3 regions of the Pantoea deleyi genome follow, and region 3 is predicted to be linked to each of the others. Evidence: predicted binding sites of a transcription regulator. Region 3 holds the regulator's gene; each other region holds the start of a gene.

Region 1 (10,372 bases), 320 kb from region 3:
TTTGATCTGGTGATCCTGCTGGAAAACAACGTGCCCTGGGTTGCCGATGGATTGCGCAGTCTGGGCAGTTCGGTGGATCGTCGGGAGTTTCAGTCGATGCTGGTGACGATGCTGCGGGAAAATAACATCGATTTTCTGCACGTTCAGGAAGATGATTATGACACCCGCTTCCTGCGCTGCATTGAGCTGGTGAAGGCGATGCTGGGCGAGAAAAACGCCCAGCCGTAACGCCTGCGGTGATCCGGTCTGCCGTCTGGCAGCCGGATCGGGACATTAATAGACCATCACCACTTTACCGCGCATGTGGCCTTCCAGCACCCGCTGATGAGCGGCTTTCAGCGTCTCTACGCTCAGGCCGTGCAGCGTCTCGCTCAGCGTCGTCTGCAGTTTCCCCTCATCCAGCAGCGCCGACACCGCATCCAGAATCTCGCCCTGGCGCGCCATATCCGGCGTGTTGAACATGCTGCGGGTATACATCAGCTCGAAGTGCAGCGCGGCGCTCTTCAGTTTCAGCTGATCCATCGACAGCGGATGTTCGTTTTCGACGATGGTGCAGATATGGCCCTGCGGGGCGATCAGTTTAGCCATGGTTTCCCAGTGACCGTCGGTGTCATTCAGGCAGAAGATGTAATCAACCTGCTTAATCCCCTGTTTCTCCAGCTCGCCGACCATATCTTTGTAGTTGATCACCCGATCGGCTCCGCGATCGCGGCACCACTGCGCGGAATCTTCACGCGAGGCGGTCGCGATGATCTGCACCTTGCTGCGTAGCTTCGCCAGCGGGATCGCCAGCGATCCGACGCCGCCCGCGCCGCCGACGATCAGCAGCGTCTGATCGGCCGTGGCGTGCTCCAGGTTCAGTCGCTCAAACAATCCTTCCCAGGCGGTCAGGGCGGTCAGCGGGATCGCTGCCGACTGCGCCCAGTCCAGGCTCTCCGGCTTGTGGCCGGTGATACGTGAATCCACCAGCTGCTCGGTGCTGTTGCTGCCCGGACGGGTCAGGTCGCCGGCATAGAAGACTTCGTCGCCAGGCTTAAAGTTGCTGACTTTGCTGCCGACTTCCAGCACCACGCCGCTGGCGTCCCAGCCGAGAATGCGCGGCTGCTCAAGGCCATTTTTCATCGCCCCTTTATGTACTTTGGTGTCGACCGGGTTGACCGACGCCGCTTTCACTTCGACACGCAGGTCATACTCACCGGGCGTCAGGGATTCAGGGAAAATCTCAGTGAAGTTTTCAGGACTTTCCGGATTAACTGCGATAGCGCGAATAGACATAGCATTTTCCTGTTTAATCAGGCTCTCAGCCTGGAACGTGTCTCTGCCATGCTGACCGTGGCGCGGCAACCCGCTGTCGGGCTGCGCCACGCTTCACATGGCCGAATGGCGAATCTTTCAGAACCGGCTTTAAGTGTAGAACCAGGATTTAGCGGTGATAAGATGGACAATCTTTCATAGAGTGTTCGTCTGAGGTGAACAATGGCCTTTCGGCAGTGGCAGGATATGGCGCTTTTCGCGCTGGTGGCGGAGTGCGGCAGCTTTACCGGCGCGGCGGAACGGGCCGGTCTGCCGAAATCGAGCGTCAGCCAGCGCATCAGCCAGCTGGAGCAGCGGCTGGGGATCCGGCTGCTGAACCGCACCACCCGCCAGCTCAATCTGACCTTTGCCGGTGAGCGCTATCTGCTGCACTGCCAGGAGATGATGCAGGCCAGTGAACGCGCCGATCAGGCGATTGCCAGCCTGCGTGACAACCCCAGTGGCCGCCTGCGTATCACCAGTCCGGCGGGCATCGGCGCCACGCTGCTGGCGCGCTGCAACGCGGCATTTCTGCGCCTTTATCCTGATGTGACGCTGGATGTGTCGATATCGGATGAGATGCGTGACCTGGTGCAGGAGGGGTTTGATGTGGCGCTGCGCACGGGTCAGCCGCAGGAGTCCTCGCTGATTGGCCGCCGGATAGGCAACTGCCCGCGACGGCTGGTTGCTTCGCAGCACTATCTCGACCAGCATCCTCCGCTGCTCCATCCCCAGCAGCTGTCGGCCCATCGCTGTATTGCGCACCGCGCCTGGAATGAATGGGTGCTGCAGCGTGACGAAGAGTTCTATCGCTGGCTGCTGCCGCCAGGCCACCTCACGGACAATCTGCTCTACGCGCGCGAATCGGCGCTGGGCGATGCGGGCATCACGCTGCTGCCGCACTTCCTGATCGACGGGCCGATGGCCGATCCCCGGCTGGTGCCGGTGTTACCGGAATGGGAGGTCGAAGGCAATGAGCTGTGGCTGGTCTATCCGGGCCGCAAACTGCAGTCGCCTGCGCTGGCGCGCTTTATTGAGTTTGCGCTGCAGTCTCCGGTATTCAGGGCGTTTTATCGCTGAGCGGCTGGATATGGCGGAGAAATAAAGCTGCCATTTTTTCAGGGCCGGATTGATAACCGGCAATATTAGCGGCTAACCAGTCGCTGGCGCTCAGACCTTCCCAGCTGACCTGATAGCCTGCATGCAGAATAATATGTTCAAACAGGATGCGCAGTGCACGGCCATTACCTTCGCGAAAGGGATGCAGAATATTTAACTCGCAATAGTACCAGGCAACCTGATAACAGAAAGCCGCATGATCAGGCTGGGAGAAGAGTTTCTCATGCGCCATTTTCGTAAATAAACGGTCTGCTTCCCGCGCAATAAAAGCGGGCTGGCAAAATCGCGTCTGGCCTTTGCTGATGGAGATATCGCGTATTTTTCCTGCCCAGCTGTAAAGTTCGTTAAACAGGCAATAATGAATATGGCACAAGGTCCGGAGGGAAAAGGGAGGATGTGAAAGCGTAATCGTATGAATAGTCAGTGCGGTGACATCACGTTCAGCCTGATCAAGCAGGATCTGATCGCGGATATTATAACGATTGATCAGCACATCTGAATCGGGGTAACAGTAGTGATCCCGCCAGACCTGATAACGATTCACCTTCGCCACCTGTTACTGTTTATAGCGGCGTCGGATCTCTTCCAGCGTTAATAATTTACTGTCAGCAGAGATATAGATTCCCTCAAGGCGCGAACTGGCGGCAAAGTTAGCCACTTTCGTCGCCTCAAAAATCGCTTCTGCTTTTTTCGATGTTGATGCCCTGGCTGTTTTTTTCATCAGATTCAGACCTCTGTAGCGAACAGAATGAAAAGCGGAAGAGGGAGACCGGAGCCTCCCTCTGACACGCTTACTTCGTCATACGCTTGTACTTGATGCGCTTCGGCTCCAGCGCGTCTGCGCCGAGGGTACGCTTCTTGTACTCTTCATATTCGGTAAAGTTACCTTCGAAGAATTCAATTTTACCCTCATCCTGATAATCCAGAATGTGAGTCGCGATACGGTCCAGGAACCAGCGGTCATGCGAGATCACCATGGCACAGCCCGGGAACTCCAGCAGGGCGTTTTCCAGCGCGCGCAGGGTTTCGATGTCCAGGTCGTTGGTTGGCTCATCGAGAAGCAGCATGTTGCCGCCTACCTGCAGCAGTTTCGCCAGGTGCAGACGACCGCGTTCACCGCCCGACAGTTCACCGACGCGCTTACCCTGATCGACGCCTTTGAAGTTGAAGCGGCCGACATAGGCGCGGCTTGGCATCTCGGTGTTACCGATACGCATGATGTCCTGACCGCCGGAAACCTCTTCCCATACGGTTTTGGCGTTATCCATGCTGTCACGGAACTGATCGACGGAGGCCAGCTTCACGGTTTCACCCAGCACGATGCTGCCGGAATCAGGCTGTTCCTGACCGGACATCATACGGAACAGCGTCGATTTACCCGCGCCGTTCGGACCGATGATCCCGACAATCGCACCCTTCGGCACGGAGAAGGAGAGGTCATCAATCAGCACACGATCGCCGTACGATTTACGCAGGTTGCTGACTTCCAGCACTTTGTCACCCAGACGGGCACCTGGCGGAATGAACAGTTCGTTGGTTTCGTTACGCTTCTGGTAGTCCGTGTTGTTCAGCTCTTCGAAGCGTGCCAGACGGGCTTTGCCTTTAGACTGACGGCCTTTGGTCCCCTGACGCACCCACTCCAGCTCTTTCTCGATCGACTTACGGCGAGCGGCTTCGGTAGAGGCTTCCTGTGCCAGACGCGCATCTTTCTGCTCCAGCCAGGAGGAGTAGTTGCCTTCCCACGGAATGCCTTCGCCGCGGTCCAGCTCCAGAATCCAGCCCGCCACGTTATCCAGGAAGTAACGGTCGTGCGTAATCGCCACGACGGTGCCTTCGAAGTCATGCAGGAAGCGCTCCAGCCAGGCGACAGACTCGGCGTCCAGGTGGTTGGTCGGTTCGTCCAGCAGCAGCATGTCTGGTTTTTCCAGCAGCAGGCGGCAGAGGGCAACGCGGCGGCGTTCACCACCGGACAGGTTCGCGATTTTCGCGTCCCAGTCTGGCAGACGCAGCGCATCGGCCGCACGTTCCAGCTGCGTATTCAGGTTGTGACCGTCGTGCGCCTGGATAATCTCTTCCAGACGACCCTGTTCAGCGGCCAGCTTGTCGAAGTCTGCATCCTCTTCGGCGTACAGGGCGTAGACTTCGTCGAGGCGTTTCAGGGCGCCAACCACTTCGGACATCGCCTCTTCCACCGACTCACGCACGGTGTGTTCAAGGTTCAGCTGCGGCTCCTGCGGCAGGTAGCCAATCTTGATGCCGGGCTGTGGACGCGCTTCCCCTTCGATATCTTTATCGATGCCGGCCATGATGCGCAGCAGGGTAGATTTACCCGCACCGTTCAGACCGAGGACGCCGATTTTTGCGCCTGGGAAGAAGCTGAGCGAGATGTTTTTCAGGATATGACGCTTCGGCGGAACCACTTTGCCGACGCGATGCATGCTATAGACGAATTGAGCCACGTTGGTTTGAGCCTCTGGGTCTGTTGGTCGTTGGAATGATGTCGAAGTTTAGCCTTTTTCACCGTCTAATCCCAGCCGGGGGGCGGCGAATATTACCCCGCGAAGGGAATGGCGGACGGCGCAGAGCGTCAGCGTCTGATTTCATCACCGCCTGGCGGACAGGCGGCAGAGGCGGGGATCAGGGCAGGCGCAGCGGTATCGCCTGCTGCGTCAGCCAGTGTTGCAATGCCTGATCGGGCGCGCTGTCGCTGACCAGCAGATCAAAACGCTGCAGCTCGGCGATACGGGCGGGCAGCACCTTGCCATATTTGCTGCTGTCAGCCACCAGCACCGACTTCCGGGCGCGCAGCATGGCGTGATGCTTCATCATCAGCTCATTGGTGTTGTAGCAGGTCGCGCCCTGATCTTTGTCGATGCCTGCGGCAGAGATAAAGGCCAGCGTCGGACAGAGATCATCCAGGATGGTGTGCACGCCAATCGGCGTAAACAGGGCATTGTCAGCGTGAAATTCACCGCCGCTGAGGATCACGTTGCAGGCCGGTTTCTCTTTCAGCGTCAGAAAGGTGTTCATGGCGCAGCAGATGGCGGTAAACGCGAGGGTATCGGGGATCGCATCCACGATGTAGGGCAGGGTGGTGCCGCAGTCAAAAAAGACCGTATCGTTCTCCACGATCAGGCTCGCCGCAGCCTGGGCCAGCCGCTGTTTTCGGGCGGCATTCTGCCCATGCTGATCGCTGACAAAATAGTGGCTGGCGTGACTTTTCGGATCGCTGACGATATAGCCGCCCAGCAGAACGATACTGGAAGCCGGTTCGGTTAAGTCGCGCCGCACCGTCATCTCTGAGACGCCCAGCAGCTGAGCCGCATCTTTCAGATGCAGTTTATCGGTGCGTTTCAGCGCCTGCGTCAGCTTGTGAATGCGTTCGTCGCGCCGGGTTTCCATGGTCATCTCTCTGTTACCTATCCTGCAGTGCGGAACAAGGACGCCGTAACCGGCGTTATATCGCGACAAACCTCACAGATTTGAATGAGTTGCGTCTCATCCGCCAGGCTGGCAATCAATCTTACCCGCAATCCGTAAGGGCCGCAAACCTGCGCTGCGCGGTCAGCGTCGTGTCACACCACGACCGCATACAGGCGGGGAGATAAGTCTCGCCCGCATGGACGGTGATGTTATCTTGTTATAATAGTAACACTCCCTTGCCCGTTTATCGCCGAAAGGTCGGGTCGCCTGCCGCTTCAGGATGTGGTTTTTGTCACATATTTAACCTTTAAGAAAGGTTATTGTTAATTTATTAACATTTAAGCTGGCAACACATCCGGGAGAAACCGTTATGACAATCGCGGTGATCGGCTCAAACATGGTCGATCTGATTACTTATACCAACAGCCTGCCGAAAGCGGGCGAAACCCTCGAAGCCCCCGACTTTGCCATCGGCTGCGGCGGCAAAGGCGCAAATCAGGCGGTTGCGGCGGCGAAAATGGGCGGCCGCGTGATGATGGTCAGCAAGGTCGGTGACGATCTCTTCGCGCCCAGCACTGTGGCGAATCTGCAACAGCAGGGGGTCGACACGCGCTTTGTGACCACCGCCTCAGGAACCTCCAGCGGCGTGGCGCCCATTTTTGTTGATGACCAGTCGCAGAACCGCATTCTGATTATCAAAGGCGCCAACCAGCAACTGAAGCCGGCAGATATCGACGACGCGGCAGAAGCCCTGAAAGCCTGCACGCTGATTATCCTGCAGCTCGAGATCCCGCTGGAAACGGTCTACTACGCCATCGATTTTGCCCGCCAGCATGAGATTCGGGTGATCCTCAATCCGGCTCCGGCCGTCGCGACGCTGGACATCGACTATGCCTGCAAATGTGACTTCTTCATGCCCAATGAAACCGAGCTGGAGATCCTGACCGGCCTGCCGGTCAGCAGCGATGAAGAGGTGATGCGTGCCGGTCAGTCGCTGCTGAAGCGTGGACTCAAAAATCTGATTATCACCCTGGGCAGCCGGGGATCGGTCTGGATGAGCGGCGATCGGGTACATCGTGTGGCCGCCACGCCGGTTCAGGCGGTGGACACCAGCGGCGCGGGCGATGCCTTTATCGGCTGCTTTGCGGTTCTGCTGACCGAAACCGGCGATGTGGCCGCGGCCATGACGCAGGCGTCTGCCTATGCTGCCTGCAGCGTCACCGGGCGTGGCACCCAGCGTGCTTACCCTGACACAGCGGCTTTCCAGCGTTTTCTCAACCGTAACTGAGGTTCTGCTATGCAACAGAAAATAGTTCAGCAATCTGATGGCTATCTGAATAAAACGCCGCTGTTTCAGTTCATCCTGCTGTCATGCCTCTTTCCGCTATGGGGCTGTGCGGCGAGTCTCAACGATATTCTGATCACCCAGTTTAAAAGCGTCTTTGCCCTCAGCGACTTCGCCAGTGCGCTGGTGCAGAGCGCCTTCTATGGCGGCTATTTTCTGATTGCGATCCCGGCCTCGCTGGTGATCCGCAAGACCAGCTACAAGATGGCGATTATGATCGGCCTGGCGCTCTACATTGCAGGCTGCATCGCCTTTTATCCGGCGTCGCACATGGCGACCTACACCATGTTCCTGGCGGCGATTTTTGCCATCGCCATTGGCCTGAGCTTTCTGGAAACCGCGGCCAATACCTACAGTTCGATGATTGGTCATCGTGATCACGCCACGCTGCGGCTCAACGTCAGCCAGACCTTCTATCCGGTTGGTGCGCTGATGGGGATTGTGCTGGGCAAATATCTGGTGTTTCAGGATGGCGGCAGCCTGGAGAGCCAGATGGCGGGCATGACGGCGGAGCAGGTACATGCGTTCCGGCTGACCATGCTGGAACACACGCTGGAGCCGTACAAGTATCTGGTAATGGTGCTGGTGGTCGTGATGCTGCTGTTTATGTTCACCCGCTATCCGCACTGCAAGCCGGACAGCCACGCGAAATCGCGCCCGTCACTGGGTGAGACCTTCCGCTATCTGGCCAGCAATCGCCACTTTAAACGCGGGATCGTGACCCAGTTTCTCTATGTTGGCATGCAGGTGGCGGTCTGGTCATTTACGATTCGTCTGGCGCTGACGCTGGGCGCGGCCAATGAACGTCACGCCTCTAACTTTATGATCTACAGCTTCATCTGCTTCTTTATCGGCAAGTTCGTGGCGAATTTCCTGATGACCCGTTTCCGGGCCGAGAAGGTGCTGATTGCCTATTCCGTGCTGGGCGTGCTGACGCTGGCCTATGTGATGCTGGTGCCGGACTTCACCGCCGTGTACGCCGCCGTGTTTGTCAGCGTGCTGTTTGGCCCCTGCTGGGCCACCATTTACGCAGGCACGCTGGCGACGGTAGACAACAGATATACCGAGGTCGCGGGTGCGTTTATCGTGATGGCGATTGTGGGCGCCGCCTTCGTTCCGGCGCTGCAGGGGCTGGTCTCTGACTCCCTGGGATCGATGCAGCTGGCGTTTGGCGTGTCGCTGCTCTGCTTCGCCTGGGTCGGCTTCTATTTCTATGGCGAGCTGCGTCATAAAAAGCAGCCGGTTGCAGGCGGGCGTCTGGTGGAGGAGTTGCCATGAAAACCCGTTTACCCCTGACGCGTGACCAGTTTCAACCCACGCCGTCGACGCTACTGGAGAGCGAGGCGTTCCGGGTCGAGCTGTTTCGCTATCCGTCAGGTATTGAGGCGGTGCGCCTCCATAACCGTCGCGGCAGCGTAACCGTGCTGCCGTTTCTCGGGCAGATGATCTGGGAGGTCGCGTTCGACGGGCATAACCTGACGATGGGCCACAGTTTCAGGCAGCCGCTGCCAGCCCGTTCGATCATCGATACCTATGGCTGTTTTGCGTTTCACTCGGGATTGCTGGCGAACGGCTGTCCTGCGCCAGAGGACGATCATCCGCTGCACGGCGAGATGGCCTGCGCCCGCATGGACAGCGCCTGGCTGGTGCTGGAGGAGCAGACGCTGTCGCTGGAAGGGGAGTATGACTATGTTAAAGGCTTTGGTCATCACTATCTGGCAGCACCGGCCGTTCGTCTTCAGGCCGATCGCCCGCGGCTGACGATCGACATGACGGTCACCAATCTGGCCGGTGCGCCGATGCCGTTGCAGTACATGTGTCACATCAACAGCGCGTGGATCGATCAGGGGCGCTTCAGGCAGTCGATCCCCGATCGGGCCTTTCAGCTGCGCCAGTCGATCCCGGCGCATCTGCGGCCAACGCCTGCCTGGCGCGACTACACGGATCGGCTGGCGCGCGATCCGCTGGCCCTGCAGCAGCTTGATCAGCCGCAGCTCTGCGATCCGGAGATCGTCTTTTTCGCGGACGATCTGCCGCAGTATGGCGATGAGGTGCAGTTTGAGCTGCATGCGCCACAGGGCTACGCGCTGATGACGCGCTTCTCCACCGCGCAGTTCCCGCACGCCACCCGCTGGCTGCTGCATAATCCCGATCAGCAGGTGGCGGCCTATATTCTGCCCGCCACCTGCCGGCCGGAAGGCTTTCTGGCGGCACAGCAGGCAGGTACGCTGATCACCCTGAAACCGGGCGAACAGCGCCACTTCTCCGTCGAAACGGGTCTGCTCTGATCGCCGGTTAAATCGCCACGAGGCCGCGCACACCCTCTGCTTCCATGGTGTCGCCGCGGCCACGCTGCACGATCTCCCCGCGCGACATCACCAGATAGCTGTCCGCCAGCTCGGCGGCGAAATCGTAAAACTGCTCGACCAGCAGGATCGCCATATCCCCGCGCTGCGCCAGCTGGCGGATCACTGCGCCGATCTCTTTGATCACGGAGGGCTGGATCCCCTCTGTGGGTTCATCCAGGATCAGCAGCTGAGGACGACAGGCCAGCGCCCGGCCGATCGCCAGTTGCTGTTGCTGACCGCCCGAAAGATCGCCGCCGCGACGTGACTTCATCGCCAGCAGCACCGGAAAGAGCTGATAGATCTCCTCCGGCACCTCGCGCGCCTGCGCCGCCGGAAAACGGGAGAGCCCCATCAGCAGATTCTCCTCCACCGTCAGATGCGGAAAAATTTCGCGGCCCTGTGGCACATAGGCGATGCCCGCCTGCACGCGCTGATGAGGTTTACGGCCAGTGATCCGCTGCTGCTGCCAGTAGATATCCCCTGACTTCGCCGGGATCAGCCCCATCAGGCACCTGAGCAGCGTGGTTTTCCCCACGCCGTTGCGTCCCAGCAGGCAGGTGATCTCACCAATTTTTACCTCAAACGACAGGCCGCGCAGAATATGACTGCCGCCATAATATTGATTCAGTTCAGTAACCTGTAACATCTCAGCGCCCCAGATAAACGTCGATAACCTGCTCGTTGGCCTGCACCTCGCGCAACGACCCTTCTGCCAGCACCTGACCCTGATGCAGCACCGTGACATGGTCGGCGATGGTCTCCACAAAACCCATGTCATGCTCCACCACCATCAGCGAGTGTTTGCCCGCCAGGCTGCGGAACAGCTCGGCGGTGTAGTCCGTCT
Region 2 (10,372 bases), 1.7 Mb from region 3:
CCGTGCTTCTCTGCCAACCATTGAAGCGGCGTTGAAACAGGGCGCGAAAGTAATGGTTACCTCTCACCTGGGTCGTCCGACCGAAGGTGAATACAACGAAGAGTTCTCACTGCTGCCGGTAGTTAACTACCTGAAAGAGAAGCTGAACGGCACCACCGTGACGCTGGCTAAAGATTACCTCGATGGCGTTGAAGTGGGCGCTGGCGAGCTGGTGGTTCTGGAAAACGTTCGCTTCAACAAAGGCGAGAAGAAAGACGACGAAGCGCTGTCTAAAAAATATGCTGCCCTGTGTGACGTGTTTGTGATGGATGCCTTTGGTACCGCGCACCGCGCACAAGCCTCTACCCACGGCGTCGGCAAATTTGCCCCTGTCGCCTGTGCAGGCCCGCTGCTCTCTGCTGAGCTGGAAGCGCTGGGTAAAGTGATGAGCAATCCTGAGCGTCCGCTGGTTGCGGTCGTCGGTGGCTCTAAAGTCTCTACAAAATTTGACGTGCTGCAGTCGCTGGTGAAAATCGCGGACACCGTGATCGTCGGTGGCGGCATCGCTAACACCTTCGTGGCTATCGACAACAAGGTCGGTAAATCACTCTATGAACCCGACTTCGTTGAAGCGGCTAAAGGCCTGCGCGACCAGTATGGTATCCCGGTTCCGGTTGACTCACGCGTTGGCACGGAATTCTCTGAAACTGCCCCTTCAACCGTGAAAAAAGTTTCGGAAGTGGCGGATAACGAAGAGATTATGGACTTCGGTGATGAAACCGCACAGGCCATGGCAGCCATCCTGAAGGATGCCAAAACCATCCTGTGGAACGGCCCGGTAGGCGTGTTTGAGTTCCCTAATTTCCGTAAAGGCACCGAGATCGTGGCTAACGCCATTGCAGACAGCGACGCGTTCTCTGTGGCAGGCGGCGGCGATACCTTAGCGGCTATCGATCTGTTCGGCATCGAAGACAAAATTTCCTACATCTCGACCGGCGGCGGCGCATTCCTGGAGTTCGTGGAAGGCAAAAAACTGCCAGCCGTTGCCATGCTGGAAGAGCGTGCGAAGCAGTAATCCTTTGGGGGCGATGTCTGACGGCATCGCCTGAAGTCTTGCCCGACTGGGCGTTTAAATCGACGTTCCTCAAGGGGAACAACGGTCACGAAACAGGACACAATCATGTCTAAAATTTTTGATTTCGTAAAACCCGGCGTTGTCACTGGTGATGACGTACAGAAGATCTTCAAAGTTGCAAAAGAGAACAAATTCGCACTGCCAGCCGTCAACTGCGTCGGCACCGACTCCATCAATGCGGCGCTTGAAGCCGCAGCGAAAGTGAAAGCGCCAATCATCATCCAGTTCTCTAACGGTGGTGCGGCCTTTATCGCGGGTAAAGGCTTCAAAACTGACAAGCCACAGGGCGCGGCTATCTTCGGTGCTATCGCCGGTGCACACCATGTTCACCTGATGGCAGAGCAGTATGGCGTGCCGGTAATCCTGCACACCGACCACTGCGCCAAGAAACTGCTGCCGTGGATCGACGGTCTGCTGGACGCGGGTGAAGAGTACTTCCAGAAAAATGGTAAACCCCTCTTCTCATCTCACATGATCGACCTGTCAGAAGAGTCTCTGGAAGAGAACATCGAAATCAGCAGCAAGTACCTGGCGCGCATGGCCAAACTGGACATGACCCTGGAGATCGAACTGGGCTGCACCGGTGGTGAAGAAGATGGCGTGGATAACAGCCACATGGACGCGTCAGCGCTCTACACCCAGCCAGAAGATGTGAACTACGCGTACGAAAAACTGCATGCGATCAGCCCGCGCTTCACCATTGCGGCCTCCTTCGGCAACGTTCACGGCGTTTACAAGCCAGGCAACGTAAAACTGACCCCGACCATCCTGCGCGATTCACAGAAATTCGTGTGTGAAAAACATGGCCTGCCGCACAACGCGCTGGACTTCGTTTTCCACGGTGGTTCCGGTTCTTCAGCAGCAGAAATCGAAGAGTCTATCAGCTACGGCGTGATCAAGATGAACATCGATACCGACACCCAGTGGGCAACCTGGGACGGCATTCTGCAGTACTACAAAAAGAACGAAGGCTATCTGCAGTCGCAGCTGGGTAACCCGGAAGGCGACGACAAGCCAAACAAAAAATACTACGACCCGCGCGTCTGGCTGCGTTCTGCCCAGTCCTCAATGGTCGTGCGTCTGGAGCAGGCTTTCAAAGAGCTTAACGCTGTCGACGTTCTGTAACGGATAACCGTTACCGTACAAAAAAGGCCCGAAAGGGCCTTTTTTTATGCGTTAAACGCGCCGGAAGCCGGGGGGATTTGGCACTTCAACGGATAATTGATTACCCTTGTTCACAGGGTGTCGGATTACATCTGGCAGTTTTGTCATTCCCCGATGGGAATCTAACAACAGGGCTTATTAATGGAAGAGTTACACGTCGTCGACGGCATCAATAACGCGGGCAACTGGCTGATACGGAATCAGGCGCTGATCCTCAGCTACGCCGTCAATATCGTTGCGGCCATCGCCATTCTTATCGTCGGGATGATCATCGCCCGTATTATCTCTAACACCGTCAATCGCCTGCTGCGCGCCCGTCACATCGACGCGACGGTCGCGGATTTCCTCTCTGCACTGGTGCGCTACGGCGTGATCGCCTTTACGCTGATCGCCGCGCTGGGACGCATTGGCGTCCAGACCGCCTCGGTGATCGCCGTGCTGGGTGCCGCTGGTCTGGCCGTGGGTCTGGCGCTGCAGGGATCGCTCTCAAACCTGGCGGCCGGTGTGCTGCTGGTGACCTTCCGTCCGTTCCGGACCGGCGAGTTTGTCGATCTGGGTGGCGTCATGGGCACCGTCCTGCAGGTGCAGATCTTCTCCACCACGCTGCGTACCGCAGATGGCAAAATCGTGGTGGTGCCTAACGGCAAGATCATCAGTGGCAACATCGTCAACTTCTCGCGCGAACCGGTTCGCCGCAATGAATTTATCATTGGCGTCGCCTATGATGCGGACGTGGATGAAGTAATCGCCTTACTGCAGCAGGTTGTCGAAGCCGATAGCCGCGTACTGAAAGATAAAGGTATCCAGATCGGCCTGAACGAGCTGGCCGCTTCCTCCCTGAACTTCGTGGTGCGCTGCTGGAGCAACAGCGGAGACCTGCAGAATGTCTACTGGGACCTGATGAAGAACTTCAAGCGGGCGCTGGATGAGAAAGGCATCGGCATTCCTTATCCGCAGATGGATGTGCATCTGCACACCAACCGTCAGCCGGAGGCTGCTTCGGCCGGGGCACAGCCGCAGTAATCTTTTCTGGGCGGCTGCGGTCGCCCATTAATTCTGCTAATCGCAGATTAAATCTTTCAATTTCCGCTTATTATCCTCTCTCTTTATACTTCATCGCATTCGATCCTGTGAGGAAGTTATCCCGTGTTATCTCTCTATTTTCAGGGGCTTGCCCTGGGTGCTGCGCTGATCCTGCCGCTGGGTCCGCAGAACGCGTTTGTGATGAACCAGGGCGTGAAGCGCCAGTATCATCTGATGACGGCGGCGCTCTGCTCGCTGAGCGATATCCTGCTGATCTGCGGCGGTATCTTTGGCGGCAGCGCACTGCTGAACCAGTCGCCGCTGCTGCTGATGGCGATCACCTGGGCGGGCGTCGCCTTTCTGCTGTGGTATGGCTGGGGCGCGCTGCGCAGTGCTTTTCGCGGCGACGCCGATCTGGCGGAGGGTGAGCCGTTAAAGCCGGGCCGCGGGCGGATTATCGCGACGCTGCTGGCGGTCACCTGGCTCAATCCGCACGTCTACCTGGATACTTTCGTGGTGCTGGGCAGCCTGGGCGGTCAGCTGCCGACCGCCACGGCGCGTCAGTGGTTCGCGCTGGGAACCATCAGCGCATCGGTTCTGTGGTTCTTCGGTCTGGCGCTGCTGGCGGCGTGGCTCTCTCCACGACTGCGCACGGTGAAAGCACAGCGCATCATTAATCTGCTGGTCGGCGCGGTCATGTGGTTTATTGCGCTGCAGCTGGCCCGTCAGGGCATCGCCGGTTTTTGATCCCACTCCGGGATCCGTGCCGGTAATTGCCGCATGACGGGCGAACTTTTGCCATAATGACCACTCAAAGCATGGCGCATACCGATGCGCTGCTGGGCTTCGCCGGTTAGAAGCCGTCAAAATGACCTTTTCAAGGAGGACTTTCATGAAACTGAAAGCATTGGCTCTGGCCGCAATCATGAGCGCCGGGGCACTGCCTGGCGTACAGGCTGATGAGTTACCAAACGGGCCCCACGTGGTGACCTCAGGCAAGGCAACAGTCGATGCCCGTCCCGATATCGCCACGCTCTCTATCGTGGTGAACGTCTCATCCAAAGACGCCGCGGATGCGAAAAAGCAGGCGGACAGCCGGGTTGCACAATATTTCGATTTTCTTCAGAAAAACGGCATTGAGAAGAAAGATATCGATGCCGCTAACCTGAGCACCCAGCCTGAGTATGACTACACCAAAGAGGGAAAATCGGTGCTGAAAGGCTACCGTGCCGTCCGTCAGGTGCAGGTCACGCTGCGTCAGCTGGATAAGCTGAACGATCTGCTGGATGGGGCGCTGAAGTCCGGTCTGAACGAGGTTCGCAGCGTCGAGTTAGGCGTGGCTAACCCGGAGAGCTATAAAGAGCAGGCGCGTAAAGCGGCGATTCAGAATGCGACCCGGCAGGCCTCTCAGCTGGCGGAAGGATTCAACGCGAAGCTGGGCCCGATCTACAGCATCCGCTATCAGGTGGCTAACTATCAGCCTATGCCGATGAACCGTATGTATAAAGCAGCGGCGGCGCCAGAGACCTCTGCGCAGGAGACCTACGATCAGCAGAGCATCAACTTTGACGACCAGGTCGATGTGGTGTTTGAGATCAAGCCCAACGCGGCACAATAAAAAAACGGGGCGGATGCCCCGTTTTTGTTTCAGGCGGCGACCTCATCCTGCCGCAGCACCCGATGTCCATGCGCAATCAGCGCATCGGTCACCCGACGCATCAACCGGCTTTCAGGCGCAAACCGGTGCCAGTAGAGCATCCGGCGCTGATAGAGGCCTGGCGTCAGATCGATTAACTCTCCGCTCGCCAGTTCACGCTCAATCTGCAGATGCGGGATCATACAGCAGGTCGAACCCTGTCGCGCCATCTGCACAAAGGCCTCCGAGGAGTTCACGATGTGGCAGGGCACGCTGCCGGGTGACAGGTCAAAGTTCTGCTGCAGAAAGGCCTGATGCATATCGTCAAGGTGGTCAAACGCCACCGCAGGCGCCTTCAGCAGGGCAGAGCGGGTGACACCGTTGGGGAAGAAACGATCGGCGAAGTCGCGTGACGCCACGAACAGGTAGTCGAGCGCGCCAAGCTGATCGACCAGGCAACTGGGCAGAGGCTGCGGCTGGATACTGACCGCGCCCACCACTTCACCGCGACGCAGGCGCTCCTGCGTGCGGGTTTCATCTTCGACCTGCAGGTTCAGGCGTACCGGCGAATCTGCCAGCACATCCTTCAGCGCAGGCAGCAGCCAGGTCGCCAGACTGTCGGCGTTGACCGCCAGCGACAGCAGCAGCGGCGTGGTGCCACTGTTCTCATCGCCCAGCCACTCCTCTTCCAGCAGCTCCACCTGGTGCAGTAACGCCAGCAGTTTCTGCCCCTGCTCGGTGGGGCGTGGCGGCACGGTACGCACCAGCAGCGGCTGACCAAACAGGTTCTCCAGCTGCTTGATGCGCTGTGACACCGCCGACTGGGTGATACACAGTTTCTGTGCGGCACGCTCAAACCCGCGTTCGCGGATCACTGAATCCAGCGCCTGAAGCGTTCGATAATCCGGGCGTTTCATTCTTGTTTTCTCTCCTTCAGGGTGGACGTCACTATGCCACAGAAGTGTCACCGGTGATGGCTCACTTGTTTTTGTGGGCTGGCTTCCAAACCGATAAATCCACGTCGGTCAGCCGCGCATTTTCAGCAAGCCTTGTTTTATACTACGCGCACTTCGTTGTCGCACAGGTTTTAAACATACCATGACCCAGGATGAACTGAAAAAAGCCGTTGGCTGGGCTGCACTTGAGTACGTGCAGCCAGGCACCATTGTTGGCGTAGGCACCGGATCGACCGCGTCCCACTTTATCGATGCGCTTGCCACGGTCAGACATCAGATCGACGGCGCCGTCTCCAGCTCCGATGCCTCAACCCAGAAGCTGAAAAGCCTGGGCATTCAGGTGTTTGATCTGAACGAGGTTGACCAGCTTTCGGTCTATGTTGATGGCGCGGATGAGATCAACCCACAGATGCAGATGATCAAAGGCGGCGGGGCGGCTCTGACGCGGGAGAAAATCGTGGCCGCGGTGGCGCAGACCTTTATCTGCATCGCAGACGCCTCTAAAGAGGTGGATATCCTGGGCCGTTTTCCGCTGCCGGTTGAGGTCATCCCGATGGCGCGCAGCTATGTGGCGCGTGAGCTGGTGAAAATGGGCGGCCTGCCGGAGTATCGTCAGAACGTGGTCACCGACAACGGCAACATTATTCTCGACGTGCATAATCTGCGCATTCTCGACCCGGTCGAACTGGAAAAAACCATCAATGCGCTGCCGGGTGTAGTGACCGTCGGCCTTTTTGCCGCGCGCGGTGCCGATATTGCGCTGATTGGCGGACCGGATGGGGTGAAAACCATCAAAAGATGATCTGGCCGGCGTCATTCCGGCGCCGGTTATTTCTGCCTGCAAATCATCTTTTCTCGCCTGGATGAAATTTGGTGACTTATGTCACATAACCGTCATCCGCAGCGGGTTCGTTCTCTCTTCAACGCCCACCTCATGATTTTGTCCGGCAATGTGCTGCCGTCAGCCGTTGCCGTGCTGGCCTGCGGGCAATCGTTTGTATTGCCGGACGCGATTTTTTTGATATTTTGACAGAAGGCTGGCTTATGGTAGTCCTCATTGAACGCTGAATAGGATCGGGAAATGGCAAAGGTATCACTGGAAAAAGATAAGATTAAGTTCCTGCTGGTGGAAGGTGTCCATCAGAGTGCGCTGGATAACCTGCGGGCAGCAGGCTACACCAACATCGAATTCCACAAGGGCGCACTGGACTCCGACGCATTAAAAGCATCGATCCGCGATGCGCATTTCATTGGTATCCGTTCCCGCTCCCAGCTTACTGAAGAGATTTTTGCCGCAGCTGAAAAGCTGGTCGCCGTAGGGTGTTTCTGTATTGGTACCAACCAGGTAGATCTGGACGCTGCGGCCAGCCGCGGGATCCCGGTATTCAACGCGCCGTTCTCCAATACCCGCTCGGTAGCGGAACTGGTGATTGGTGAAATGCTGCTGATGCTGCGCGGCATCCCGGAAGCGAACGCGAAAGCTCACCGTGGCATCTGGAACAAGAATGCCAAAGGGTCGTTTGAAGCACGCGGTAAGAAGCTGGGTATCATCGGTTACGGTCACATCGGTATGCAGCTCGGCGTGCTGGCGGAAAGCCTGGGGATGCACGTCTTCTTCTACGACATTGAAAACAAGCTGCCGCTGGGTAACGCCACCCAGGTTCGTCATCTGGCCGATCTGCTTAACATGAGCGATGTTGTCAGCCTGCACGTACCGGAAACGCTCTCCACGCAGGATATGATTGGTGCAGAGCAGCTGGCACAGATGAAGCCAGGTGCACTGCTGATTAACGCCTCACGCGGTACAGTGGTCGATATCCCGGCGCTGTGCGACGCGCTGGCCAGCAAGCAGGTAGGTGGCGCAGCCATCGACGTCTTCCCGGTCGAGCCGGCGACTAACAGCGATCCTTTCATCTCTCCGCTGAGCGAGTTCGATAACGTGATCCTGACCCCGCACATTGGCGGCTCGACGGAAGAAGCGCAGGAGAACATCGGGATTGAAGTGGCGGGCAAGCTGGCGAAATACTCCGACAACGGCTCAACCCTGTCGGCGGTAAATTTCCCGGAGGTGTCGCTGCCGATCCACGGTATCAGCGCCAGTCGTCTGCTGCACATCCACGAGAACCGTCCGGGCGTGCTGACGGCCATCAACCAGATTTTTGCGGAGCAGGGCATCAACATTGCCGCGCAGTATCTGCAGACGTCGCCATTTATGGGGTATGTGGTGATCGACATCGATGCGGAGCCGGAAGTGGCGGACAAAGCCCTGCAGCTGATGAAGGCCATTCCGGGCACCATCCGCGCCCGCCTGCTTTACTAAGCCGTTCAGGCAGGAGGTGGCGCCAGGTCGCGCCACTTCATGTCGTCAGCAACGTCAGGCTCAGGCTGCTTTGCGGCTGAGCCTGTTCCCTTCGTACTGCACGCTTCACTGCTGCCCGATCGGGTTTTCAGCCACCTGAAAAGGGCGCTGCTACTCCCACTGCCAGAGCGTTGACGGCGTGATAATAGCGGGCAGAGGCACATCCCATTCTGCCACCGGCAAACCCTCCACCTGCTGACAGTCGTGCGCCACACCCACAGGCAGAAAGCCATGCTGCCGCCACTGCTGCAGCGTGCGATCGTAGAAGCCGCCGCCCATCCCCAGCCGCTGCCCGTGGCGATCGAATGCAACCAGCGGTACCAGCATCAGATCCAGCTGATCCAGCGTGATCAGCTGCCGGATATCCAACGGCGGTTCCGGGATGCCCAGCCTGTTCGTTATCAACGGGGTATCGGGCGTATAGCGTAAAAACAGTAAATGACCGGGAGAGAAAGGGTGTAACACCGGCAGGCAGACCGTCTTCTTCAGGTGCCAGAGCCGGGCGATCAGTGGCCGGGTATTGAGTTCGCCATCGACGGAGAGGAACAGCGCAACGGTGTCAGCCGCCGAGAGGGGCGCAAAGTTCAGGGCGAGTTCAGCGAGCTGTTCCGCCGCCTGAGCCTGCTGCTCATCGGTCAGAGCACGCCGCAGGTGGCGGACCTGCTGACGAATCGCCTGACGTTGTGTCATGGAAGGTTCTGACATGATTTCCCCGCCGGATAAGTCGCTGAGCAGCCACTATAACATGTCGGTCGGGGGAAAAAAGCAGGACGAAAAGAAGGGAGATCTCCGAGATGCCGCCGTAGGCTGTAACCCTTGAACCCTTGGTTCAAGGTGAACATGCCGTCGTAACCATCAGGCTTCTCGGACGAACCGAGCATGCACACAGGTTACAGAGCGTCACATTCTGTTTTTTCGAAATATCGGCTCAGGGGACTGGCCCACTTGCAAACATCTCAGAGAAAATTTACCTCACCGTTGCCTGACGTGGCGCAACCATGAAGTTTTATTCGAACTTCGCACCTTCACGTTCGGAGATGCGGACCTGCTCAACCAGTGCCTGTTCAATCGTCTGCTGCAACATACGGATGCGCTGTTCCATATTAGCAGCATAATCGCGCGTTTTCACTTTCTCCTGCGCCAGCTCGTGGCAGACGTTTAACGCGGCAATGAACACCAGTTGTTCTGTATTTGTGACTCTAGTGCGAACTTTCAGATCTTGCAACCGTTGATTGAGATCTTCAGCCGCGCTATTGAGCGCATCTTGCTGCTCTGGCGGACAATTCACTCTCAACGAACGACCAAAAATTTGTAAATCTACCGGTTGTGCAGACATGCCACCTTCCTGACTGATTCCTTCGCTCGCAACTCCCTTAGCAGTCAATGGCTTGGGAGGCGGGCAACTATATAGACCCACGAAATAAGATACAACCCCTTTTCTGGAAACCTTGAGGCAGCTAGTGGTAGCATAACACGAACTTATTCTGCCAACGACGATGAAAACTTATGTCCTTACAGAACGCAACCCCCGATTACAACGCGCTTGCCGCCGTACTCTCCCAGCAGGGTGTGGGAATGACACCAGCAGAAATGCATGGTCTGCTGAGCGGCATCCTCTGCGGCGGTAACCAGGACACCAGCTGGAAGACGCTGGTACACGATCTGGCTAACGAAGGCATGGCGTTTTCACACACTCTTGCCGTGCCGCTGGCGGCGCTGCACGAGCACACGGCGACCACGCTGGAAGAGGAGGGTTTCCTGTTTCAGCTGCTTCTGCCCGCTGACGACGATATCACCGTCTTTGACCGCGCCGATGCGCTGGCCGGCTGGGTTAACCATTTTCTGCTCGGCCTGGGCGTAACACAGCCTAAACTGGATAAAGTCACCGGTGAAACCGGCGAGGCTATCGACGATCTGCGCACGATTGCGCAGCTCGGTTATGAAGAAGATGAAGACCAGGAAGAGCTGGAGCAGTCGCTGGAAGAGGTGATCGAATATGTGCGCGTGGCGGCACTGTTGTGTCACGACACCTTCACCCGTCCGCAGCCCACTGCGCCAGAAGTTCAGAAGCCGACGCTACACTAATTTCAGGACAACACGTTTAACCGGTCAGTTTACAG
Region 3 (10,372 bases):
AGCGCGTTTTCCCGCGCCTTTCGCCGCTGGTTCGGCATCAGTCCGCGTCAGTGGCGGCAGGAGGGGCTGGCCAGCTAACCCTAAGGCGCAAAGCCGAACCACGCCGGCTGATCCGGCTCCGGCGGGGGCGGCAGGTCGCGGCTCTGTGCCACCAGTTGCCAGGCGCGCAGGCAAAGCGCCTCGTTGCCTTCGGTCTGCGTTACGGCATACCGTCCACTCGGCTGCCACTCCATCCGGACCAGACATTGCTGGCCCGCATAGCGCGCCGCATCGCTGAACTGCCGGTTCAGGATCGGCTGCATTTGATTAGTCCAGTGACAGGATTTGCTGTCAGGGTTCTGAGCGATATCACAAAGATTGGCCACGCTATTCTTTTGCGTGACAGCGCCTTGCTGACAGGCGCTGAGCGTCATGGCCACCATCACCCCAGGCAGCATTCTCTTCGTTACATTAATTAAATTCATTTAACTGGCCAATTTTCCTTAAAGATCCGGCGGTCTGCTGCCGACAGTCTACAGACCGGCCTGATGAATGCTATGGCATTCCTCCGACTGTCGGCAGAACCAGAATTTACCGCCCCGGAGCGGATGACGTCTCCTTTAATTCATGGATTAGAAATGAAGAAAAATTATGCCTTTGCGGCACTCTCCTTGTTAACCGCGTCGCTGACCAGCGGCTGTGCTACCGAATCCTCCCATGCTATCCAGGCGCCGCAGGTGCGTGCCGCCAGCCAGCCGGTCTATCAGGGCGTCCTCAGCCCGATTGCGGTCGGTCAGTTTGATAACCGCTCCTCCTACATGAACGGTATCTTCTCGGATGGCGTTGATCGCCTGGGCAATCAGTCCAAAACCATTCTGATCACCCATCTGCAGCAGACCCATCGCTTCAGCGTGCTGGATCGCAGCAACCTGAAGGCGTTGCAGCAGGAGTCTGACTTTAAGCACGGTCAGCAGAGCATCAAGGGGGCGAACTACATCATTACCGGCGATATCACCGAGTTTGGCCGCAAAGAGGTGGGCGACCAGCAGCTGTGGGGCATTCTGGGCCGCGGCAAAACCCAGATCGCCTACGCCAAAGTGAATCTGAACGTGGTGGATGTCACCACCTCCGAAGTGGTCTACAGCACCCAGGGCGCGGGCGAATACCAGCTCTCTGCGCGTGAAGTGATCGGCTTCGGCGGCACCAGCAGCTATGACTCCACGCTGAACGGCAAAGTGATGGATCTGGCGATTCGCGAAGCGGTCGATCATTTAGTGGATGGAATCACCAGCGGCGCGTGGCGCCCGGTTAAATAAGGAAGCAGGCAATGAAGATGATGACACTGAGCGGCGCGCTGATGGCGGTGACGCTGCTGGCAGGCTGTGCGCCGAAAGCGCCGAAAACGATCTACTACTGGGGCGACTATCAGGAACAGGTCTGGCACTTTTATCAGCAGGGCGGCGACCCGATGAAGCAGATCGATGCGCTGAATCTGGATGTTGAAAAAGCGCGCGCGGCGGCCCAGCCCGTGCCGCCAGGCCTGCATGCGCAGCTCGGCCTGCTCTATGCCCGAACCGGCGACACCGGCAAAGCCTTCACCCAGTTCGCCACCGAGAAGCAGCTGTTTCCGGAAGCGGCCCCCTACATGGACTTTCTGATGAGTAAAAAACAAGGAGTGGTGCAGTGAATAAACTGATTGCCCTGAGTGGCGTGCTGATGGTGCTGCTGCTGACCGGCTGTGCGCAGCCGAAAAAAAGCTATGACTACAGTGCGTTCCGCGCCAGCAAGCCCGCCTCGATTCTGGTGCTGCCGGCAGAGAACCGGTCTCCGGATATTAATGCCGCACACAGCCTGGCCTCGCTGGTCACGCGTCCGCTGGCCGAAGCCGGTTACTACGTCTTCCCGGTGGCGGTGGTCGAAGAGACGTTTCAGCAGAACGGCCTGACCAGCGCCCGCGACGCCCAGGCGGTCAGCGCGAAGCGTCTGAATGAGATTTTCCATGCCGACAGCGCGCTTTACATCGACATCAGCGAATATGGCAGCAGTTACCGGGTCATTGACAGTATGACCACCGTGTCGGCGAACGCGCGGCTGGTGGATCTGCGCAGCGGCAAACAACTCTGGCAGGGGTCCGCCACCGCGACTGACGATAATCAGCAGAACGGCAACAACGGTCTGGTCGGGATGCTGGTCAGTGCGGCGATTAAGCAGATTGCCAACAATGTGACGGACAAGGCGCACACCATCGCCGGGCTGACCAGCGATCGTCTGCTGGCGCACAACGAGCAGGGCGGATTGCTCACCGGCCCACGCTACAGGCTTGTCAGCGCCCGCTGATCCATGACCAACGGGCGCAGCCGCGCCCGTTACCCCTGCGGCAGCTCCAGCTGGCTGTAACCCAGCCCGTTCATTTTGCGGACTTTAATCTGCACCGGAATACGCTCTTTCATCGCCTCGACGTGGCTGATCACCCCGATCGTTTTGCCGCTGGCGTTGAGGGCATCCAGCGCATCCAGCGCGGTGTCCAGCGTCCGGGCATCCAGCGTGCCAAACCCTTCATCAAGAAACAGCGATTCGATGCGCGTTTTATGGCTGACCAGATCGGACAGCGCCAGCGCCAGTGCCAGGCTGACCAGGAAACTCTCGCCACCCGACAGCGTGCGGGTATCGCGCGCCGCATCTGCCTGCCAGGTATCGACCACGTCCAGCTCCAGCTGATCCTGAGCCCGGCGCTGCAGCAGATAGCGGCCGTGCAGCCGGTCGAGCTGGCGGTTCGCCAGCGCCACCAGGTGATCCAGCGTCAGTCCCTGAGCGAAACGCCGGAACTTATCGCCGCTGGCGGAGCCAATCAGGTCGTTGAGCAGGCTCCACTGCGCCAGCGTCGCCCCCTCCTGTTCGATCTGCGTCATCAGGCTCTGCTGTCGGGCGCGCAGGCTGGCATCGCTGTTTAGCTGCTGCTGAATCTGCCCCTGCTGACTGGCGTTGTCGCGCAGGGCCAGCCGCAGCTGCTCCAGCTGATCTGCCAGCCCCACGGCCGACGCCGGCAGCGCGGCGGGCCTGGCCTGCTGATGGGCCGCCAGCCGCTGCTCCAGATCCGCCAGGCGGGCCTGCTGCTGCTGACATTGCTGGTCGAGCTGCTGCAGCTGCTGACGCAGTTGCCGGGCCGTCTGCTCATCCAGCAGCGCCGCGCGCAGGTGCTCTTCATCCGCGAAACCGGCGTCCGCCAGGGCCTGACGCAGCGCGGTGTCCGCCTCTGACCGTTTGTGGCTGAGGCTCTGCCGCTGCGCTTCCAGCGCCGAGCACTCACCCTGCAGGCGACTGACCTCCGCCTGAGCCTGCTGCAGGGCATTCAGCTGCTGCGCCAGCTGGTCATCGCACTGCTGAACCCGCGCCTGCATCTGCTGACGCGCGTGCGCGACGTCGCGAGCGCCAAACAGCGTCTGGCGCTGCTGCCGCATTTCGCTGAGCTGCGTCTGACTCTGCTGCTGCTGTTCCAGACGGGCGGCGAGCTGCTGCTGTTCCTGCGCTGCCTGCTGCTGCAGGGCGGCGAGCTGGGTTTCTCCCTTAAGCAGCTGCGGCTGCAGGTTAGCGAGCAGTTGCTCACTTTCCTGCCAGCGCTGCCAGCGACTCTGCTGCGTCGCCAGCCACGCGTCACGATCGGCGGCGGCGGGCAGGGTCAGATCGTGGGCGCTGAACTGCTGCGCCAGGCGGCTCTGCAGCGCCTGCCACGCCTGCTGCTCCTGCTGCTGCCGCTGTTGCAGCGCCTCCAGCGACTGCTGCAGGCTGGCCAGCGACTGCTGAGCGAGCTGTTCCGCCTGCTGATGCTGCTGCCAGGCCTGCGCCTGCTGCAGGTAGTGATCTTTCGCGGCCTGCCGCGCCTGTTCTGCGGCCTCCTGCGCCTGGCGCTGCTGCTCAAGCTGGCTTTCCCGTTCGCTCTGCTGCTGCTGCCACGCGGCCAGCGCCTCGCTATCGGCAATCGGGAAGGTGAGTGCCAGCTCACTGCTCAGCGCCTGCCATTGCTGCTCAAGCCGGTCGAGCTGCTGCTGCGTCTGCGCGATCTCTTCACGCAGGGTCTGCTGCTGCAGCGCGGACTGTTTCAGCTGCTCCCCTCTGGTGGTGCCCGCTTCGCGCAGCGCCTCGGTCTGCTGCTGCAGCGCCGCCCGACGCTGCTGGTTAGCACTTACTTCCAGCGAACGGTAGGCGTCCACCGCGGGATGTGTACAGGAGCCGCAGAGCGGACAGGGCTGATCGGCGGTGAGGCGGGCGCGGTAATCGCTGAGGTCGGCGATCTGCTGCTCCAGCGCACAGATTTTTTCGACATCGTCCAGCTGCTGCTTTTCACGTTTCCACGTCTCGCGCAGGGTCTGCAGCTCCGCCTCGCTCTGCTGATGTGCTTTTTCCAGCGCGCTCAGGCGCTGCTGACGCTGACCGAGCTGCTGGTGCAGCGGCTGCCACTGCGTGGCGAGCAGCAGCAGTTGCTGATGCGCCGGACGGTTATGCTGCAGCTGGCTCAGCGCCGCGCGCAGCGCTGCCGGCGGATGCTGCTCCTGAAGCGAAGTCAGTACTTGCTCCGCCTGCGACAGCGCCGCGCGAGCCTGCTGTTCCGCCTGCTGACGCGGCAGCGCCTGCTCAGCCTGCTGCTGTTGCTGCGCCTGCTGCGCGGCGATCTGCCGTTGCTGCTGTTCCGCCTGCTGTGCCAGGCCCGCCAGCGTCGTCTCACGCTGAGCCAGCAGCGCAAAGTTCTCCTGCCAGACGGGCAGGGAGGCACCCCACTGCGCCAGATCGGCCAGCTGCCGTTGTAACTGCTGCTGTTCAGCCAGCGCCTGCTGCCACCCGGCGACCTGGCGCGTCTGCGCCGTCAGGGCGAGCTGCGTCTGGTCCAGATGCTGCTGCTGGCGGCTGTTCTCCTGCTGCTGTTCTGAGAGCTGCTGCTGGCGTGTCGCAATCTGCTGATCCAGCGGCAGCACCTGGTCTGTCAGCAGACGCTCCTGCTGCTGCTGGTCCTGCAGCGCCTGCTGACGGGCGGTCTGGATGGCGGTGTAGTGCTGCTGATGCTGCTGCTGTTGCTGCTGCGCCTGCCCGGCGGCGGCCGTGAGCTGCTGACAGCGGCTGTCCGCCTGCTGCTGATCGGCGTGCAGCGTGTCGCGCTGCTGCAGGATGCCGCGCAGTTTTTCTGCCGGTTCGCTGCGGGCCAGCCGCTGGCGGTCACCCTCTGCCGCCTGCGAGGCGGCCTGTGCCTGCTGAACCGCGGCCTCCGCCTGCTCACGTTCCTGCTCAAGCTGCTGCGTCTGCTGCAGCCACTGCTGCTGCTGTTGCGCCTGCTGATAGTCTGTGCTGAGCCGCTGTTCGGCGTCGGTCAGATCGGCGAGCTGCTGCTGCAGCGCCGCACGCGCCTCGTCATCCAGCAGGGCCATCGCGCCCGCCTGACTGCGCAGCAGATCCAGCTGGGTCTTCGCCTCTTTGTGGCGCTCATAGATCGCGGTGGAGATCAGGCCGTAGATCTCCGTGCCGGTCAGCTCCTCCAGCAGTTCGGCGCGTTCGCTGGCCTTTGCGTTGAGAAAGGCGGCGAACTGCCCCTGAGAGAGCATCATCGAGCGGGTAAAACGCTCAAAATCGAGCCCGGAGAGGGTTTCGATCAGCTTAAGCTTGTCGCCAACCTTATCGGCGACAATCACGTTGTCGGCGCAGCGCGCCAGCTCCACGCGCGGGGCCTGCAGCTTGCCGTCGGCGGTGCCGCGTGCGCGGTTCTGGCTCCAGAAGGCGCGCCAGGCCTCGCCTTTAATTTCGAACTCCACTTCGGCCAGGCATTCCGCGCAGTCGCGGGTCATCAGCGCATTCTGGCTCTGGGATATCGCCCCCAGGCGCGGCGTCTGGTGATAGAGCGCCAGACAGATGGCGTCGAGCAGGGTAGTTTTACCGGCCCCGGTGGCACCGGTAATGGCGAACAGGCCGTTGCTGGCAAAGGGTTCGGCACGGAAGTCGATGAACCATTCACCGCGCAGGGCATTGAGGTTTTTAAACCGGAGCGTGAGGATCTTCATTGGGTCTCTTCCATGGCGGCCAGCGTCTGGCGGAACAGGGTGGTCATCTCGTCAATCTGCGTCTCATCCAGCGCCTCATCCAGCGCCAGGCGGCGGGCGAAGACCTCCTCCACCTTCAGCTCGTTCAGGGTTTCATTATCGAGCCGCGCCAGGCTCTGCTGACGCTGTTCCCGGCTGCGGCGAAGCAGCAGAACCTCCACCGGCAGCGCGGCGGTCAGGCTCTCAACCTGCCGCTGCAGGTCGCTGAGGTACTCCTGGGTGGTGACCTCGATGTCGAGCCAGGTGGGCTTCGCCTGCGCAACCGGACTGAGGGCGTTGAGCTGATCGGCGATCTGCGCCAGCGATCCTTTCAGCATTCGCATCGGCTGCGTCTGCGGCACCACCAGCGGCGTGACAGATTGCAGGCCGCTGGCCGCCAGCGCCACCAGGAAGACGCTCTTTTCGCTGCCCAGTTCATCAAAACTCAGCGGGATCGGCGAGCCGCTGTAGCGGATATGCTCGCTGCCCGCGACGCGCTGGGCGCGATGGATATGGCCCAGCGCAATATAGTCAGCCGCCGGGAAGGCGCTGGCGGGGAAGGCGTCCAGCGTGCCGATATAGATGTCGCGCACTGAATCGCTCTGGCTGACGCCGACGGTGGTGAGATGGCCGGTCGCGATGATCGGCAGCGCATGGCCCAGCGCCTGCGCGGCGGCGAAACGCTGTTGATAGTGCTCGGCGATCGCCTCCAGCAGCGAGGTCTGCTTGTCACGTCCCGACTGGCCCGCCCGGCTGCGCAGGATGTCGCGCGGACGCAGGTAGGGAATGGCGCAGAGCAGCGCGCCCGGTTCGCCCTGGCGGGTCGTGAGCAGCAGCACGTCGTCGTTCTCCTGCGGTGTGGCGATCACCCGCGTATTAAGGCAGGCCAGCAGTTCACGCGACTCGTTCAGCGTGGCAACGGAGTCGTGGTTGCCGGCCAGCACGATCAGCTGGCAGCCCGTAGGCTGCAGCGCCACCACAAAGCGGTTGAACATCTCGCGGGCATAGCTGGGTGGCGTTCCGGTGTCGAAGAGATCGCCCGCAATAATCAGCGCATCCACCTGATGCTGTTCAATCTGGATCAGCAGCCAGTCGAGAAACGCCTGATGTTCCGCCGCCCGGCTTTTGTTGTAGAAGAACTGCCCCAGATGCCAGTCCCCAGTATGAATAATGCGCATGATGAGTCCCTGCCGTTGTGATTCGCCCGGCGATTATACGGGCTCTGCGGCCAAAGCAAAAAAATGTCGTGGCCCTGTCATAAATGATTACCCACGAGGTTACAGGCAGGTTATGTTTTTCATAAAAGTGTCACAAATCTGACGCATAATGGCGCCGCGAATCTCAGTGACAGCCGTCATAATCTGCAGGAGTAATAATGGCTAAGCGCATTCTGGTTGTGGAGGATGAAGCCCCCATCCGCGAAATGTTGTGTTTTGTTCTGGAGCAGAACGACTATCAGCCGATTGAGGCGGAAGATTATGACAGCGCCGTGGGCAAGCTGATTGAACCCTGGCCCGACCTGATTTTACTGGACTGGATGTTACCCGGCGGCAGCGGCATTCAGTTTATCAAACACCTGAAACGCGAAGCGATGACGCGCGATATTCCGGTGATGATGCTGACCGCGCGCGGTGAAGAGGAAGATCGGGTTCGCGGGCTGGAAGTCGGCGCCGATGATTACATCACCAAGCCATTTTCGCCGAAAGAGCTGATGGCGCGGATCAAGGCGGTGATGCGGCGTATTTCGCCGATGGCCGTGGAAGAGGTGATTGAGATGCAGGGGCTGAGTCTGGATCCCTCCTCGCATCGCGTGATGTCCGAAACCACGCCGCTGGAGATGGGCCCTACCGAATATAAGCTGCTGCACTTCTTTATGACTCACCCGGAACGGGTTTACAGCCGCGAACAGCTGCTCAACCACGTCTGGGGCACCAATGTCTATGTGGAAGATCGCACGGTCGATGTCCACATTCGCCGTTTACGTAAAGCGCTGGAAGTCTCCGGCCACGATCGCATGGTACAAACCGTTCGTGGAACAGGGTATCGTTTCTCTGCCCGCTACTGAACGGAGTTTTCACCGTGCTGGAACGCCTCTCCTGGAAGAGATTACTTGCAGAACTGCTGCTGGCCTGCCTGCCGGGGCTGCTGCTGGGCCTGCTGTTCGGCGGCCTGGCCTGGTGGCTGTTGCTGAGCGTGCTGGCGGTACTGTTGTGGCACTTTCACAATCTGATGCGGCTGTCGCACTGGCTGTGGCTTGACCGCACCATGACCCCACCCACCGGGCGCGCCAGCTGGGAACCGCTGTTTTATGGCCTCTATCAGATGCAGCTGCGAAACCGGCGGCGGCGGCGTGAACTGGGTAATCTGATCAAGCGGTTCCGCAGCGGGGCCGAATCGCTGCCGGATGCGGTGATCCTGACCACCGAAGAGGGAACGATTTTCTGGTGCAACGGGCTGGCGCAGCAGCATCTTGGCCTGCGCTGGCCGGAAGATAATGGCCAGAATATCCTCAATCTCCTGCGCTATCCGGAGTTCTCCCGCTATCTCCGTCAGCGCGATTTTGACAAGCCGCTGACGCTGGTGCTCAACAACAAACTGCACATGGAATTTCGCGTGATGCCTTACAGCGAAGGACAGTGGCTGCTGGTGGCGCGCGATGTCACGCAGATGCACCAGCTGGAGGGCGCGCGCCGCAACTTCTTTGCCAACGTCAGCCATGAGCTGCGCACACCGCTCACGGTGCTGCAGGGCTATCTGGAGATGATGAACGATTCGGTGATGAGCGAACCTTCGCGCAGCAAAGCGCTGCACACCATGTCGGAGCAGACGCGGCGGATGGACAGTCTGGTTAAGCAGCTGCTGACGCTGTCGCGCATTGAGGCCGCGCCAGCCATCGATCTCAAAGAGAAGGTGGATGTGCCGGTGATGCTGAAACTGCTGCAGCATGAGGCGGCGACGCTGAGCGGCGGGCGGCACGAGATCCATTTCCATACCGATCCCCATCTTAAGGTGTTCGGCAACGATGAGCAGTTGCGCAGCGCCATCTCCAATCTGGTTTACAACGCCGTCAATCACACGCCAGCGGGCACGCGGATCGACATCAGCTGGCTGCGCAGCAAGCAGGGGGCGACTCTGCGGGTGTGCGACAACGGGCCGGGCATCGCGCCGGAGCATATTCCGCGCCTGACCGAGCGTTTCTATCGCGTCGATAAAGCGCGCTCCCGGGCCACCGGCGGCAGCGGGCTGGGGCTGGCGATTGTGAAACATGCGCTGAGCCACCATAACGCGCGGCTCGACATCACCAGTGTGCCGCACAGCGAGACCTGTTTTACCTTTACGCTGCCAGCGAGGTTGATTGTCAGCGGCGTGATGCAGGAGAATGCCGTACATTAATCGCCGCCGGATCTTGCTGATGCGCCTCCTTCTTTTACTGTTCATGACACTGCTGCCGGGCCTGGCGATCGCCCAGCCCGGCCCGCTCGCCGGTAACCTCAGCAGCGTGGGCTCCGATACGCTCGGCTATCTGATGACGCTGTGGAGCGAAGATTTCAGCCGTCAGGTGCCGGGCGTTAACGTGCAGGTGCAGGCCTCCGGCTCTTCGACCGCCCCGACCGCGCTGGCGGCGGGGGCGGCGCAGCTGGGGCCGATGAGCCGCCCGATGCAGGCCGATGAACGCCAGGCCTTCGAGGCGCGCTACGGCTATCCGCCGCTGGCCGTACCGGTGGCGATGGATGCGCTGGTGGTGGTGGTCAATCAGCGCAACCCGCTGCAGCAGATTGCGCCGCGTCAGCTCGACGCCATCTTCTCGGTGACCCGCCTGTGCGGCGCACGCGATGTGCCGCTGCGCTGGGGCGATCTCGGCCTGACCGGGGCGCAGTGGCGCAGCCGCCCGATTCAGCGCTATGGCCGCAACTCCGCCTCCGGCACCTGGGGATTTTTCAAGCAGCAGGCGCTGTGCCGGGGCGATTTCCGCAGCGACGTCGCGGAGTTTCCTGGCTCGGCCGCGGTGGTGCAGGCCGTCGCCGGCAATCCACGCAGCATTGGCTACGCCAGTTTCGGCTTTCACCTCAGCGGCGTAAAAATGCTGGCGGTGAGCAGCGATCAGGGACAGGCGATCGTTCCGGATGCCGACGCCATCCGCAGCGGCCGTTACCCCTGGGCGCGTCCGCTCTACCTCTACGTCAATAAAGCGCCCGGTAAACCGCTGCCGCCGCTGGTGGCGGCCTTTCTGCAGCAGGTGCTCTCGGTGCAGGGACAGCGGCGCGTCAGCGAGGCCGGTTATCTGCCGCTGTCGGAAAGTCAGATCGCTCAGGCGCAGGCCTCCCTGAAATAAC

Evidence for each region. Region 3 encodes PhoB, which activates phosphate uptake and scavenging genes when phosphate is short. Its sites were predicted from a motif close to CTGTCATAAAACTGNCNNAT; they were not measured.
Region 1: rbsK (ribokinase) is a predicted target of PhoB. The motif match lies at 5,985-6,004, and genes of this name have one in related genera.
Region 2: serA (phosphoglycerate dehydrogenase) is a predicted target of PhoB. The motif match lies at 6,774-6,793, and genes of this name have one in related genera.

The regions. Positions count from the first base shown of each region.
Region 1 covers NZ_CP071405.1:3,346,116-3,356,487, reverse strand. The annotation lists gene nadR (multifunctional transcriptional regulator/nicotinamide-nucleotide adenylyltransferase/ribosylnicotinamide kinase NadR) at 1-228, shown strand, start outside; gene J1C59_RS15850 (zinc-binding alcohol dehydrogenase family protein) at 274-1,275, opposite strand; gene J1C59_RS15845 (LysR family transcriptional regulator) at 1,477-2,373, shown strand; gene J1C59_RS15840 (putative adenosine monophosphate-protein transferase Fic) at 2,354-2,956, opposite strand; gene J1C59_RS15835 (YhfG family protein) at 2,969-3,133, opposite strand; gene ettA (energy-dependent translational throttle protein EttA) at 3,204-4,871, opposite strand; gene deoR (DNA-binding transcriptional repressor DeoR) at 5,050-5,814, opposite strand; gene rbsK (ribokinase) at 6,206-7,123, shown strand; gene fucP (L-fucose:H+ symporter permease) at 7,133-8,458, shown strand; gene J1C59_RS15810 (aldose 1-epimerase family protein) at 8,455-9,468, shown strand; gene urtE (urea ABC transporter ATP-binding subunit UrtE) at 9,476-10,174, opposite strand; gene urtD (urea ABC transporter ATP-binding protein UrtD) at 10,176-10,372, opposite strand, start outside.
Region 2 covers NZ_CP071405.1:780,006-790,377, forward strand. The annotation lists gene pgk (phosphoglycerate kinase) at 1-1,054, shown strand, start outside; gene fbaA (class II fructose-bisphosphate aldolase) at 1,160-2,239, shown strand; gene mscS (small-conductance mechanosensitive channel MscS) at 2,420-3,301, shown strand; gene argO (arginine exporter ArgO) at 3,425-4,048, shown strand; gene J1C59_RS03825 (oxidative stress defense protein) at 4,194-4,919, shown strand; gene J1C59_RS03830 (LysR family transcriptional regulator ArgP) at 4,949-5,854, opposite strand; gene rpiA (ribose-5-phosphate isomerase RpiA) at 6,036-6,695, shown strand; gene serA (phosphoglycerate dehydrogenase) at 6,975-8,213, shown strand; gene J1C59_RS03845 (5-formyltetrahydrofolate cyclo-ligase) at 8,364-8,957, opposite strand; RNA gene ssrS (6S RNA) at 9,035-9,218, opposite strand; gene zapA (cell division protein ZapA) at 9,259-9,588, opposite strand; gene J1C59_RS03860 (YecA/YgfB family protein) at 9,759-10,337, shown strand.
Region 3 covers NZ_CP071405.1:3,027,447-3,037,818, reverse strand. The annotation lists gene qhpR (AraC-like transcriptional regulator QhpR) at 1-78, shown strand, start outside; gene J1C59_RS14405 (cell envelope integrity TolA C-terminal domain-containing protein) at 81-464, opposite strand; gene J1C59_RS14400 (CsgG/HfaB family protein) at 618-1,295, shown strand; gene J1C59_RS14395 (DUF4810 domain-containing protein) at 1,307-1,666, shown strand; gene J1C59_RS14390 (DUF799 domain-containing protein) at 1,663-2,316, shown strand; gene J1C59_RS14385 (AAA family ATPase) at 2,346-6,020, opposite strand; gene sbcD (exonuclease subunit SbcD) at 6,017-7,216, opposite strand; gene phoB (phosphate response regulator transcription factor PhoB) at 7,414-8,103, shown strand; gene phoR (phosphate regulon sensor histidine kinase PhoR) at 8,118-9,431, shown strand; gene J1C59_RS14365 (PstS family phosphate ABC transporter substrate-binding protein) at 9,451-10,371, shown strand.